One region of the Arthrobacter sp. R3-55 genome, then DNA from elsewhere that is predicted to be linked to it. Evidence: predicted binding sites of a transcription regulator. Region 1 holds the regulator's gene; the other holds the start of a gene.
What was found. The regulator HrcA, encoded in region 1, represses chaperone genes, less so after heat shock. The targets are predictions, from matches to a motif close to TTNGCACTCGNNNNNNNCGAGTGCNAA.
Positions count from the first base shown of each region.

Region 1 (7,306 bases):
TCGGTGAAGTGGGTTACCTGATCACCGGCGTGAAGGATGTCCGGCAGTCCAAGGTTGGAGATACCGTCACCAACCTGGCCAAACCGGCGTCAGAGTCACTCAGCGGTTACGCAGATGCGAAGCCGATGGTTTTCTCCGGCCTCTATCCACTGGATGGAACCGACTACCCTGTGCTCCGCGACGCCCTTGAAAAGCTGATGCTCAACGATGCCGCTCTGGTCTACGAGCCCGAGACGTCCGCGGCACTGGGCTTCGGATTCCGCGTGGGGTTCCTCGGCTTGCTGCACCTGGAAATTACCCGTGAGCGCCTTGAGCGTGAATACAACCTGGACCTTATCTCCACAGCTCCCAACGTGGAGTACGAGGTGACCCTGGAAGACAAAAAGGTCATCCACGTCACCAACCCCAGTGAGTACCCCACGGGCAAGATCTCCGAGGTTCGCGAGCCGATGGTTTCGGCCACTATCCTGGCACCCAACGAGTTTGTTGGGTCCATCATGGAACTCTGCCAGAGCCGCCGCGGCCAGATGCGCGGTATGGACTACCTGTCCGAGGACCGCGTAGAGCTCCGCTATTGGATCCCGTTGGCCGAGATCGTGTTCGACTTCTTCGACCTCTTGAAGTCCAAGACCCGCGGCTATGCTTCGCTGGACTGGAAAGCCGACGGCGAGCAAGTGGCAGACCTGGTCAAGGTCGACATCCTGCTGCAGGGTGAACAAGTGGATGCCTTCAGCGCCATTACCCACCGTGACAAGGCCTATGCCTACGGTGTGATGATGACGGGTAAGCTCCGTGAGCTCATCCCGAGGCAGCAGTTCGAGGTTCCCATCCAGGCAGCCATCGGATCACGCATTATTGCCCGAGAGAGCATCCGGGCCATCCGTAAGGACGTTCTTGCCAAGTGCTACGGCGGTGACATCACCCGTAAGCGCAAACTGCTGGAAAAGCAGAAGGAAGGCAAGAAGCGCATGAAGATGGTGGGTCGCGTCGAGGTTCCCCAGGAAGCGTTCATTGCAGCCCTGACCACCGACGAGTCCAAGGACAAGGCCAAGAAGTAGATGCCCAGCGTCCTACCTTTGGGCGATCCGGCACCTGCGGACGGAGTACTTCCGTCGCAGGTGCTGGCCGGCGTCGAGCACCGTAAGTTCGGGCTCTACGTCCATATCCCGTTTTGCGCAGTTCGCTGCGGCTACTGTGACTTCAACACCTACACGGCCACCGAGCTCGGTGGCGGGGCCTCCCAGGATGCCTACGCTTCAACGGCGGTGAGCGAACTCGACTTCGCAGCTGTTGCACTGGAGGCCTCCGGGCTGCCCCACCGGCGCATGAGCACTGTTTTCTTTGGCGGCGGTACTCCCACCCTCCTTCCTGCGGAAGATCTGGCACGAATCCTACGGGCGGCCGTCCACCATTGGGGACTTGAGCCCGGAGCCGAGGTGACCACCGAAGCCAATCCCGATTCCGTGACCCCTGAGTCGCTCAAAGTGCTGGCTGATGCCGGGTTCACCAGGGTCTCGTTCGGCATGCAGTCAGCTGTACCTCACGTGCTGAAGGTCCTTGACCGCACGCATACCCCCAGCCGTGTGCCGCTCGTGGTCCAGTGGGCCCGCGAAGCCGGACTCGCGGTGAGCCTGGACCTCATCTACGGCACGCCGGGTGAGTCCATGGACGACTGGCGGCTGTCCTTGGAGACGGCGCTTTCCTATCAGCCTGACCACATCAGCGCGTACGCATTGATCGTCGAAGACGGAACCAAGCTCGCGGCCCAGATCCGCCGCGGCGAAGTGCCCGGAATTGACGACGACGATCACGCCGCCAAATACGAGTTGGCCGATGAATTGATTTCCAAAGCCGGCCTGGATTGGTATGAGGTCAGCAACTGGTCCCGGACGCCGGACCAGGCATGCCGGCACAACCTGGCCTACTGGCGCGGCGATGACTGGTGGGGCATCGGCCCTGGCGCTCACTCCCATGTGGGAGGGGTCCGGTGGTGGAACGTTAAGCACCCCACCGCCTACGCGGGCCGTTTGGCTGCCGGAAGTTCACCGGCGGCAGGCAGGGAGACCTTGGACGCCGAAACCCGGGAAGTCGAGCGCATCATGCTGGAGGCGCGGCTGGGTACAGGTTTGTCGGTGGATGCTCTGGACGCGGTGGGGCGTCATGCAATGGCCGGGCTGATAGCTGAGCAGTTGGTGGATCCCGTGCAGGCTTTCAAGGGCCGTCTGATTCTTACGCTGAAGGGCCGCCTCTTGGCGGACGCTGTAGTCCGCAGGATTCTTCCCGACTGACGCCCGCTGGCCCGGCACGCCCGCTGGCCCGGCCAACCCGCGGCCTGCCCGGCTGAGCCCGGCCAGGCTGCGGCGGGGTGGGTTACTTTATCCAGCGCAGGTTGAGCTTGTACCGATGCGGTTGGCCATGGTTGACCCTGATTCCAGCGGACACGGAGAAGCAGGTCAGGGCTACCCAGATTCCGGTGGCGATCACGGCAAAGATGTTGCCCACTACGGGCAGCAGCACCAGGATGTTGGCCACAACAGCAGCGATGGTGGGAGGAAGGGTGAAGTTCAACGCTTCCTTGGACTCCTGAGCCGTGAAAGGACCACGGTCACGGAAGATCAGGTAAATCAGGAGCGATGGCAGGCAACCCAGGATGCCGCCAAAGTGTGCCAAAGTGGCCCATTGCCTGTCCTCGCTGGCGGTCAGTGGCAGCGCGTTTGCCGGCGCGCCATGGTACTGGGGCTGGCCTGCGGCGCTGCCCGGTTCTTCAGGAGCGTTCTCTGCCACGGTGTGTTCCCTTTACTGTAAAGATGCTGCGGTGTTGCTGTCCCAGAATACCGGCCCCGGCTGCCTTCACAGGACAAACGCCACGATGACACGTCACTTGCTGCTGCTTTGCGGGCAAGGTCACGGAACTGTGAGAAAGTCGATGACTTCCTCCACCCGGCCCAGCAGCGAAGACTCAAGGTCCGCGTAGCTCCGGACTGCGCCGAGGAGCCGTTGCCAGCCGAGGCCTACGTCTTCGGCGGTTTCGTGAGGCCAGCCGAAAGCGGTCAGAATTCCGGTCTTCCAGTCAGTTCCACGCGGCACGGACGGCCAGGCCTCAATGCCAAGCACCTTGGGCCTGATGGCCTGCCATACATCGATATAGGGGTGTCCAACAATGAGGACGTTGCCCGCGGCTCCCGGAACCGTCATAGCGTCGGCGGCGATCCGGGATTCTTTGGAGCCATCCACAAGGTGGTCCACCAGGATGCCGAGACGCCGACCGGGGCCGGGGTTGAAAGCCGAGATCGCTGATTTGAGGTCATCGACACCATGCAAGGGCTCCACCACAATGCCCTCTACTCGAAGATCGTCGCCCCAGACCTTCTCGACGAGTTCGGCGTCGTGCTTTCCCTCCACCCAGATGCGGCTGGCTTTGGCCACTTGTGCGCGTTGACCTTGGACCTTTACCGAACCGGAGGCTGTCCGCCCGTTGCGAACAGCCGACGCGGGTTGACGCGGGGCAGGGGGCATCAATCGGATGGGCTGTCCCTCAAGCAGGAAGCCGAATCCGAGCTGAAACGACTTGGTCTTTCCCCGCCTGTCCTCCAGGGAAACGATGTGCATGCCACCGGTTATTTCGACCCGGGTGACTTCGCCCACCCAGCCCGACTGGACGTCCTCCAGGACCATCCCCCGCTGGACCGCCACTTCCGGCAGCTGACGTTTGGCAGGAGCTGACAGATCCTGAGGACCCCATGTGTCGAATGCCAAGGAATTCCTACCTTTTGTGCTGGGTTAATGTTTGTGCCGGCCGGGCTTGTGCCGGGTTGGGCCGGGAAAGTTCAATGCTAGCAACGGGGTGGCTCATACTAGACTGGTTAGCACTTGGGCATGTTGAGTGCTAAGTGGACCCGGTCCCAGTGACCATGGCAGTTGTCAGGAGGTGGAGCAATGAGTGAGCCGCGCAAGTTGGAAGTACTGCGTGCCATCGTTGAAGATTACGTGCATTCGCGGGAGCCTGTTGGATCAAAGGCCCTTGTGGAACGGCATCATCTTGGAGTTTCCAGCGCCACCATCCGTAATGATATGGCCGTTCTTGAAGAAGAGGGCCTCATTGCAGCTCCGCATACCAGTGCCGGGCGGATTCCCACGGACAAGGGCTATCGCTTGTTCGTTGATCGCATCTCCCAGGTCAAGCCCCTTTCGGCCGCCGAGCGCAGGGCCATCCATTCATTGCTTGAGGGCCCTGATGATGTGGACGACATCCTTGAGCGCACCGTCAGGCTCCTGTCGCAGCTGACCAACCAGGTCGCCGTCGTGCAGTATCCACACTCAAACCGCGCCCTGGTGCGGCACGTTGAGTTTGTCCTGTTGGCCCCCCAACAGGTTTTGGTGGTGCTGATTGCCGACACCGGCAGCGTTGGACAGAAGGTCATCGAGGCTGGGTCTGCCGTGGGCGATGAAGCGCTGATGCAGTTGAGGTCCCGGTTCCTGGGCAGCATCACAGGGACACAACTGGCCCTGTTGCCGCAGGTCCTGCCGTCAGTGGTTGCCCTCTGCCCGCCGGAGCTTCGCGGGCTGGCTCAAACATTGGCGAACGGGTTGCAGGCTTTGAGCGACACCAGTCGCGAAGAGCGCATCCTGATGGCCGGAACGGCCAACCTGGCCAGGTCCAACGTGGACTTCCCGTTGAGTATTGGTCCAGTACTTGAAGCGCTCGAGGAACAAGTTGTGATGCTCCGGTTGTTGTCAGACATGGGGGATGACCCACGGGGCGTCACTGTCAGCATCGGCCGTGAGAATCCCTACGACGGATTGGCGGAAGCTTCCGTGGTGGCCACCGGTTACGGCTCCGGTGCCAAGGTAGGAATCCTTGGCCCGACCCGCATGGATTATCCGACCACCATGGCCGCAGTCCGGGCAGTGGCCCGATACCTTTCACGCATTCTCGGCGGCTGAACGCCGGTCCGAAGAAACATCCGCAGTACAACAAGGAAGAGAACCGACTTTGAGCAGCCACTATGACGTTTTGGGAGTCTCGCCGGAAGCCACCGGGGAAGAGATCAAAAAGGCGTACCGCAAGTTGGCGCGGAAACTCCACCCGGACGTCAACCCGGGTGAGGACGTCGCGGAACAGTTCAAGGCCGTGACCCATGCTTATGAGGTCCTGTCCGATCCCCAGAAGCGCCGCGTCTACGATGCCACCGGTAACGAGAATGGAACGGACAACGGATTTGGTGGCGGATATGCCGGCCAGGGCTTCGCGTTCCAGGATATTTTCGACACCTTCTTTGGCGGTGGCGGGGGTCATGGCGGCCCCGCCTCCCGTGTCAGACGCGGCCAGGACGCACTCATCAGCGTCCGAATTGACCTCAAGGACGCCGTTTTCGGCGTCAACAAGAAGCTCGAAGTGGATACGGCCGTTACCTGCCCCACTTGTGACGGCAGCTGCTGCCGCCCGGGCACCCACCCCGAACGCTGCGATATCTGTGGCGGCAGCGGCCAAGTCCAGCGCGCTGTACGGTCCATCCTCGGCCAGGTCATGACCGCTGCCCCCTGTGGCTCCTGCGAGGGCTTCGGCACAGTCATCAAGGACCCCTGCAACGAATGCAACGGGCAAGGACGCATCCGCAGCCGCCGCTCCCTGACCATCAAGGTTCCTGCCGGTGTTGCCACGGGTACGCGGATCCAGTTGTCCGGCCAAGGTGAAGCAGGACCCGCAGGTGGTCCCTCCGGCGACCTCTACGTGGAGATCCGGGTCAACAATGACTCGATGTTCATGCGCGAAGGTGACGACCTCCACGCCACTCTCAGTGTGCCCATGACGGCCGCGGCGCTTGGTACCGAACTGCAATTGGATACCTTCGACGGCGCGCAGGACATTGATGTCAAGGCCGGAACCCAATCTGGCGAAGTCATCACCCTTCGGGGCTTGGGTGTCACGCACCTGCGTGGTTACGGCCGCGGCGACCTCAAGGTACACCTCCATGTTGAAACGCCCAGCAAGCTGGATCCTGCTCAGGAAGAACTGTTGCAGCAGCTTGCCAAGCTTCGCGGAGAGCAGTTCACCGAGGGAAAGCTCGTAGCCAGCGGCGGCATGTTCGCCAAGCTTCGGGACAAGCTCGGTAACCTGTAGCGGTGAGCAACCCCGTTTTCTTCACCTCGGCCGGGAGCCTTGGTGATGTCAGTCCCGGCGGCACCTTCGTACTGGAAGGTCCCGAAGCTCGCCACGCAGTCACTGTCAAGCGCCTCGGGGTGGGCGAGTCCGTTGATATTGCCGACGGGTCCGGCGCGCGGTTGACCGGCACGGTTGCCGAGGCGGGACCCGCCGGTTTGACTGTCACTGCTGCCGAGGTGGTCTTTGAAGAGCAGCCGGATGTCCGTTTGGTGCTGGTCCAGGCCTTGGCCAAGGGAGACCGTGACGAGCTGGCCATCGAGACAGCCACGGAACTCGGAATCGATGCTGTGCTTCCGTGGCAGTCAGAGCGTTCCATTGTTCGATGGAAGGGCGATCGCGCCGCAAAAGCCCATGCCAAATGGGAGTCCGTGGTGACTGCCGCGGCCAAGCAGGCCCGGCGGGCATGGATTCCTCAGGTCCGCACCATGGTGGACACGGGGTCATTGGCGAAGGCCGTTGCCGAGGCTGACTTGGCTATCATCTTGCACGAAGACGCGAAGAATCCCTTGCGGACGGTCCTGGAGGAGTGGGTGGCGACCAAGACTGCCGTTCCCCGTGAAGTGCTGTTGATCGTGGGGCCCGAGGGCGGAATTTCGCCACGCGAAGTAACGCGCCTCAGCGACGCCGGTGCCGTGACTGCGCTCTTGGGGAACCACGTCTTGAGGTCCTCGACGGCGGGACCGGCCGCCGTCGTCCTTGCGAGCGACATCCTGGGCCGCTGGTAGCCGTACGGGTTCCGGTTATCGGAGGCTGAGCAGTCAGCCGACCCTGAACAGCCGTGTGTCCGTGCTGGTCGCTATGGCGTTACCGGCACTGTCCACTTGGGAGACGCGGACCTCGTACTGCCCGGCTTTCAAGGTAGCGCCAAAGGTGAACAAGCCGTACTGTCCTGCTTCGCCAGTGGCTTGCGTTTGGCCCGTGAGAAGGCTGGTCTTCTCGCCCTTGCCGTTGTCCTGAAGGACCTGCCAGGCGATCGGCCTGGAGCTGTCAGTGCTCCGCCCGTTGAATTTGACCAATCCGGTGGGCATGGTGGCATCTTCTTGAGGATCGATGATCCACAGTGGCGCCACCAAGGATGCGTCGCGGGTCATGGGCTCACCGAGTTGCACTTGCCCGAACGCCATGTAGTCCGTATGGCCGTCA
Region 1 is NZ_CP096423.1:2,093,129-2,100,434, forward strand. It holds gene lepA (translation elongation factor 4) at 1-1,058, shown strand, start outside; gene hemW (radical SAM family heme chaperone HemW) at 1,059-2,288, shown strand; gene M1D51_RS09810 (DUF4870 domain-containing protein) at 2,371-2,784, opposite strand; gene M1D51_RS09815 (DUF3097 domain-containing protein) at 2,905-3,756, opposite strand; gene hrcA (heat-inducible transcriptional repressor HrcA) at 3,937-4,944, shown strand; gene dnaJ (molecular chaperone DnaJ) at 4,994-6,121, shown strand; gene M1D51_RS09830 (16S rRNA (uracil(1498)-N(3))-methyltransferase) at 6,124-6,888, shown strand; gene M1D51_RS09835 (GerMN domain-containing protein) at 6,922-7,306, opposite strand, start outside.

Region 2 (7,306 bases), 660 kb from region 1:
TCCGGATCGCCGAGCAGTGCATAAGCGCGGCCCGCAAGCACACGGCAACCGGCCGCATAGTAGGGGGCTTCGAGGCTATACCAGATCCGCCAGGCACTCCTCGCGTCACGGAGGGCGGCGGTGGCATCGCCCTCGGCCAGCGAAACCTGGGCACCTGCTTGCGAAGCGAGCGCCAGTTCAAGGGGCTTGCTTCCGCTGTGCTGTGGTTCCCTTAATTCGTTCAAGGCGGCCCTGGCAGCGGCCACATCTCCCAGGGCAAGTTCGACCTCGACGGCGGCAGGGAGCAGGCGGCGACGATTGGCGATGTCCGCTCCCTCCAGTGCACGGCGCATGGTGGCTTGGGCCTGGATCGCCTTACCCTGCGCAAGCTGCAGGAGCGCGATGCCCGGAACGGGCTCGAAACCCGTTCCGGCCGCTGTGCCATAGGCTTTCGCAGCTTCAGCCAGGAATCCTTGCAGCCGCAGGACTTCGCCTTGCTGGTACCAGGATCCGAATGTTGCGTCGGGGTCGCCCTTACGGACCCGGCCTTCTGCGGCACGTGCCACCGCGAGAGCTTCGTCCCAAGCGCCGTGCAAGATCAGGAGCTCGGCCCGGTAGGCCTGGCATTGTCCGCTGAACATGACCATGTCCGGACGTTCACCACACCAGCGTTCCAAGGCTGAGGTCCACTCGTGGGCACGCCTGACGTCATGCGAGAGGCGGCAGCTTCCCAGGACCGCACAGTAGATGATGCCCGCTGGTATGGGCGAAACCTCCCCCGAGGTGACCGACACCATGACTTCGTCCAGGAGTTGGAGTCCTTCCTCCACGTTTCCCAGCGATACGTGTGAGGTACCTACTCCGAGTTGTCCCAGTGCCTGAAGGTCTTTGTCGTGGAAGGACCGGCCCAGTTCCAAGGCCCGGCCGAACATCTCATGGCCCGTACCAGGGTTGCCGGAGCGAAGCGCGCCCAGGGCAGCGGGAATGAGGAGGTAGCCTTCGGCGGCGCATGGTCCTGCCATGCCCTCCAGCAAGTGCCTGGCGCGGGACAACCAGCCATTGCCCTGGGCATGCTCGCCCATGTCCATCAGGAACATGACCAGCCACGCGGCACAGCGGGCGGCACTGTCTATATCCCCTATGGTCAGGAATTCGTCGTGGGCTCGCGCGAGGTACTCCACGCTCTGGGCGTTCAAGCCAAGCAGCATCGCCACGGAGGCGGCCAACTCAATGTCCTGGGGAGGCAGTCCGCCCTCGGAATCGGCGCGGACGAGGCAATCCAGGGCATCGTTCCAGCGGCGCTCGTGAAATGCTGAGCGTCCCAGGTCCAAGTCTGTGTCCGGGGCTGTCATGGCTCACCTGCGGGTGGGTGGCGGCCCGGTTGATGCCCGAGCCGCAGCTTTTAGCGTCAGGTTACTGCCGTCGTCGAACGCTCACAATAGCTTGGGCAGGCGTACCTGCGGGCGTCCGGAGACGCACGAAGCCCCGGCCACGCGAACGTGACCGGGGCTTCAATGAAACAGGCTGCTAGTGGCTGTGGCCTGCGTGTGCGTCTTCTTCCTCAGCCGGCTTCTCGGCAACCAGGGTCTCGGTGGTGAGAACCAGGGCAGCAATGGAAGCGGCGTTACGGAGAGCGGAGCGGGTGACCTTGACGGGGTCGATCACGCCGGCGGCGATCAGGTCCTCGTACTCGCCGGACTTGGCGTTGAAACCGTGGTTGGCTTCCAGCTCGGAAACCTTGGCAACAACAACGAAGCCGTCGAAGCCGGCGTTCTGGGCGATCCACCGCAGCGGCTGGACCAAGGCACGGCGGACGATGCCCACAGCAGCTGCCGCGTCACCTTCCAGCGCCTGGACGGCCGGGGACTCATCCAGTGCCTTGAGGGCGTGGATGAGTGCGGAACCGCCACCGGAAACGATGCCTTCTTCAAGGGCTGCACGCGTGGAGGAAACAGCGTCCTCGATGCGGTGCTTCTTTTCCTTCAGCTCAACCTCAGTGGCTGCGCCGACCTTGATGACACCGATGCCGCCGGCCAGCTTGGCCAGGCGTTCCTGCAGCTTTTCCTTGTCCCAGTCAGAGTCCGTCCGGGTGAGCTCAGCACGAAGCTGGGCAACACGGTCCGACACGTCCTGGGCCGAGCCGGCGCCGTCAACAATGGTGGTGTTGTCCTTGGTCACCGTGATGCGGCGTGCGGTACCGAGTACCTCGAGGCCAACGGTGTCCAGGGTCAGGCCGAGGTCCGGGGACACAACCTGTGCGCCCGTGAGCGTGGCGATGTCCTGGAGCATGGCCTTGCGGCGGTCGCCGAAGCCCGGAGCCTTGACGGCTACAACGTTGAGCGTGCCGCGGATGCGGTTGACGATCAGCGTGGACAGGGCTTCGCCTTCGATGTCTTCAGCAATGATGAAGAGCGGCTTGTTGGCCTGCAAGGCCTTCTCCAGCAGCGGCAGGAAGTCCTGCAGCGAGGAGATCTTGCCCTGGTTGATCAGGATGAGGGCGTCTTCGAGGACGGCTTCCTGGCGCTCTGCGTCGGTGACGAAGTACGGGGAAAGGTAGCCCTTGTCGAACTGCATGCCCTCAGTGAGGACCAGTTCGGTCTGGGTGGTGGAGGATTCTTCAATGGTGATGACACCATCCTTGCCCACCTTGCCGAACGCTTCAGCGAGCAGTTCGCCAACTTCGTCGCTCTGTGCGGAGATGGCTGCGACGCTGGCAACCTGGGTGCCTTCTACTTCGCGGGCGTTCTCCAGGAGGCGGGCTGCAACGGCTTCAACGGAAACCTCGATGCCGCGCTTGATCTCACCCGGAGCGGCGCCGGCAGCAACGTTGCGCAGGCCTTCCTTGACCAGGGCCTGTGCCAGCACGGTAGCCGTGGTGGTGCCGTCGCCGGCGACGTCGTTGGTCTTGGTGGCTACTTCCTTGGCCAGCTGTGCGCCAAGGTTTTCGTAGGGGTCGTCAAGCTCAACTTCGCGGGCGATGGTCACGCCGTCGTTGGTGATCGTGGGAGCGCCCCACTTCTTGTCCAGCACGACGTTGCGGCCGCGCGGGCCAAGCGTCACCTTGACAGTGTTGGCGAGCTTGTCGATACCGGCCTCAAGAGACCGGCGGGCAGCATCGTTAAAAGCAAGCTGCTTTGCCATGGTTGTGTCCTTTCAAGACAGAAAACCCGCACCGCTGACGGCTGGAATGATTCCAACGCGACGGCGGTGCGGGGCTCCGGGAAGTTACTTTACGACGATCGCAAGGACGTCGCGGGCGGACAGAACGAGGTACTCGTTGCCGCCGGTCTTGACTTCGGTTCCACCGTACTTGGAGTAGATGACGACGTCGCCAACAGCTACGTCAACCGGTACGCGGTTGCCGTTGTCATCGAAGCGGCCGGGGCCGATTGCAACAACTTCGCCTTCCTGCGGCTTCTCCTGTGCGGAGTCCGGAATGACCAGGCCGGAAGCCGTGGTCTGCTCTGCTTCGAGCGGGCGAACAACAATACGATCCTCAAGAGGCTTAATCGAGACCGACACTCGGACTCTCCTTTTCATGAGCTGATTCATGGACTAAGAACTAGGGTGCCGGAGCGTACAACCGTCGTCGCGGTGCCGGAAGACGCTTGGCGTGATTAGCACCCTCCGGGGGAGAGTGCTAACAAGACTCTATGTAAGCGTTAGCACTCGGTCAAGGCGAGTGCCAGCATTTCGTCATGGGTGAACGTCCGTCAGCGGCCCGTCAGGTCCTCCAGGTCGTAGTCCTGGCCATCGTCATCCTCGTCCAGTGGGGCGTTCCCGCGGTTCATGTACAGGAGCACGGCGGCGGCAACAGCAACGACGACGGAAATCACCAGGGTGATAATCCCGCCGGTGCGGGCGCCGCTGTAGAGATCCCGGATGTCACGTGCTTCATCGGTGGCGTCACTGACGCTCTTCCCGGCGACGGAATAGGTAGCGGCATTGAAGGAATCCAAGGCGAAGATAATGATCAGCAGGCCGATGCAGACCACGGCGATCACGGCTCCCGCGATGAGGGCGGGTCGCGCAAACTTTGTGATGGTGGAGGGGTGCTGGGCTGCGGTGTCTTCCATGCAAACAACCCTATCGGGCTGCTTCGCCGGTCATGTTCCCAAGTGCCGCGCCGTTAGGCTTAATCCCATGCCTCACGCACCGCAGGAACAGATCGCACCCTTGCTGACCACCGAAGGATGGGAACTTCTTGCCTCCTTGGGGCCTTACCGCGAAGCGGACTCTTTCAGCCTCAACGCCGACCTCAGGAAGGCCGGTCACTCCCCTGAACTGGTGGCCGCCGTCCTCACGCAATCCAGGTTGCGGACACGTGCGGAGGCAAAGTTCGGTGAGTTTGCCCGGCAGATGCTGTTCACCCAGGCAGGGTTGGAACAGGCCACGCGCCTGAACGTCGCTGCCCGGCATGCCGAACGCTTCATCAAGGCCGGGATTTCCCATGTGGCCGATCTCGGCTGTGGCCTCGGCGCCGACTCCATGGCCATGGCGTCCATGGACATCTCGGTAACTGCCGTTGAAATGGATGAAACCACTGCCGCCTGCGCCACCATCAACCTCATGCCGTTTCCGCATGCCACCGTGGTGCACTCCGATGCCACGTCCGTGGAACTGGACGGGATCGACGGCGTATGGCTGGACCCCGCACGACGCACCACCTCTACGTCGGGAACCAAGCGGATCTGGGACCCGGAGGCTTTCTCTCCTCCGCTGTCCTTCGTGGAGAAACTGGCAGCAACCGGACGTGCCATCGGCGTCAAAATGGGGCCGGGCATCCCCCACGAATCAGTCCCCTCCGGCTGTGAGGCCCAATGGGTTTCGGTAGGCGGTGACGTCACCGAGGTGACCTTGTGGTTCAACGCCGTGGCCCGCCCCGGAGTGCGCCGTGCGGCTTTGGTCATCGGCAGCCAGGGCGCGGCTGAAATCACCAGCGGCGAGGACTTCGACGGCGGCCCGGCAGCCGACGTCGGGCCTGTGGAGGGTTTCCTCTACGAACCCGACGGCGCAGTGATCCGCGCCGGACTGGTGGCTGACATCGCAGAACAATTGGGCGGGCATCTGGTGGACGAACACATCGCCTACATCTGCGCTCCCGGGCTGCACGACACACCTTTTGCCCGCGCTTACAAGGTGCTGGAAGTAATGCCCTACAACGTCAAGGCCCTCAAAGCCTGGGTGAAAAGCAACGGCATCACCGTTCTGGACATTAAGAAGCGTGGCACGGCCGTGACTCCTGAGGAACTGCGCAAGCAACTTCTTCCCGCCAAACCCGTCAAGGGCAAAGACGCGAAAACAGCCACCCTCGTCCTCACCAGGATCGGCGAGGAAAGAGTGGCTGTTGTGGTGGAGCCGGTAACGGGCTAGGGCGTCAGCGGCGGGAGAACTCCGAGGCTTCGCGGACCTGCTCGGCGGTGGGGCGCACGCCCGTGTAGAGGACAAACTGTTCCTCGGCTTGGATGGCAATGACCTCCGCGCCCGTGATTACCTTCTTGCCCGCCTTCCGGGCAGCGCTGATCAACGGGGTCTCGGACGGCAAGGCCACGACGTCAAAGACCACCTGTGCCGCGCCGATTGTGGCGTCATCGAAGGACTGGGCCGCCTCGTCCGCGCCCGCCATCCCCAGCGGGGTGACGTTGATGATGAGGTCCGCTGTTGAGCCATTGACGTCGTCCTGCCAGCTGAATCCGTAAAGGTCCGCGAGGGCCCTGCCGGTGGTTTCATTCCGGGCCACGATAGTGACGGCAGTGAACCCGGCGTCCCGGAGGGCGGCGGCGACTGCCTTGGCCATGCCGCCGGCACCGCGGAGCAGAACGGTGTGGCTGTTGGGGACCTGATGGTCCTTCAGGAGCCGTGCAATGGCGATGTAGTCGGTGTTGTAGGCGGTGAGGACGCCGTCGTTATTGACGATGGTGTTCACCGAATCGATGGCTTTGGCTGAGGGGTCCATCACGTCAACCAACGGGATGACGGCTTCCTTGTAGGGCATGGACACCGCGGCGCCCCGGATGGGGAGGCCGCGGATGCCAGCCACTGCGAGCGTGATGTCCGCCGGGGCGAATGCCTTGTAGACAAAGTTCAGGCCGAGCAGATCGTACAGATAATTGTGGAACCTGGTCCCGATGTTGCTGGGCCGGGCCGCAAGCGAAATGCACAGGGACATGTCTTTGTTCAGGATTGGCATTCCCCCATTAAACAACGCACCCCTGACACTGCCGTTCCAGCGCTGCCGTGCGACTAACCCTGGCGCGCCTTCATCCTCGGGTTGTTCTTGTTGATGACGAAGGTACGCCCGCGCCGGCGCACGATCTGCGCGCCGGGGATCTTCTTGAGGGCACGCAGCGAATTCCTGACCTTCATGGTGTTTCTCCTTCTGTTGGGTGTTGCGGCTTAGAGGGCGTCGCTGAGTTCCAAAGGGTCGTCCCAGACGCCGAAGTCCAGTTCCATTTCGGCTTCCGTCAATTGGCATCCGTCCAAGAGTTCGCGGATTTCGGCGGGATCAATGTCCTCCGAACGTCCGGTAACGGCCAGGACAGTGCCGCGGTCGCCGTGGTGCGGATGCCAGTCAAGAAAGGCATCGACATCGGAGCCGGCCTTTCCTACAGCCCCCTTGCCAAGGCCCGCTTCGGCGGAGTCGGCCACCCAGTTCCCGGTACTTTCGAGCCATACCCTGGGCCCTATGCCCTGGACGGCGATCCTCCGCGTGGGCGCCGACGCGATCCAGAGACGGCCGCGCAGCCAATGGGTCCCGATCGCCAGTTGCGGCAGGGCATCCCGGAACCGTCCGGGGTGGAGCGGACGGCCGGTTCTGTGAAGTACGGTCCGAAAGGGGCCCGGCGCCTGGTTCAGGGGAACACGCACGACGCCGGGCCGGTTGCGTGCCGCTGCTTCGGCATCGTCAAAGCATCCCGGCCGGAATTCGTCAGCCGCTCCGACGGCGTGGGCATGGGGTGCCAACTGGCCCAGCAGTTCCAGGCCAAGGAGCCATGGCTCCGCCCCCTCGCGGGGGTCCCCGGTCAGCACTGCCCCCAGGCCCGGGTGGACCATTACGGTGTCCACCTGGCCGAACTCACCGATCAGGAATTCGCCACTGGTGCGCTCGTCCTGGGGCATTGAGGTGAAGCCGGATTCGTAGAGTGTGTGGCGATCCCAGATGTGGTCATCCAGATCCGCAGGGTCGATGGCGAGCACGGCGTTGTCGATCTCAGCCGGCCGGCTGAGGCCACGGCGAAGCTCTGCCACGGCCATTCCGGCGGCAACGCCCGGCGGCAGGCCAAGCACCACATGGTCAAAGCCGCACGCTGCGAGCCGTTCCGCCGTT
Region 2 is NZ_CP096423.1:1,432,145-1,439,450, reverse strand. It holds gene M1D51_RS06775 (LuxR C-terminal-related transcriptional regulator) at 1-1,331, opposite strand, end outside; gene groL (chaperonin GroEL) at 1,507-3,120, opposite strand; gene groES (co-chaperone GroES) at 3,205-3,501, opposite strand; gene M1D51_RS06760 (hypothetical protein) at 3,693-4,055, opposite strand; gene M1D51_RS06755 (THUMP-like domain-containing protein) at 4,123-5,352, shown strand; gene M1D51_RS06750 (shikimate 5-dehydrogenase) at 5,357-6,169, opposite strand; gene ykgO (type B 50S ribosomal protein L36) at 6,223-6,345, opposite strand; gene M1D51_RS06740 (GTP-binding protein) at 6,376-7,306, opposite strand, start outside.
Region 2: the regulator HrcA is predicted to act here: its motif matches at 3,642-3,668, upstream of groES (co-chaperone GroES).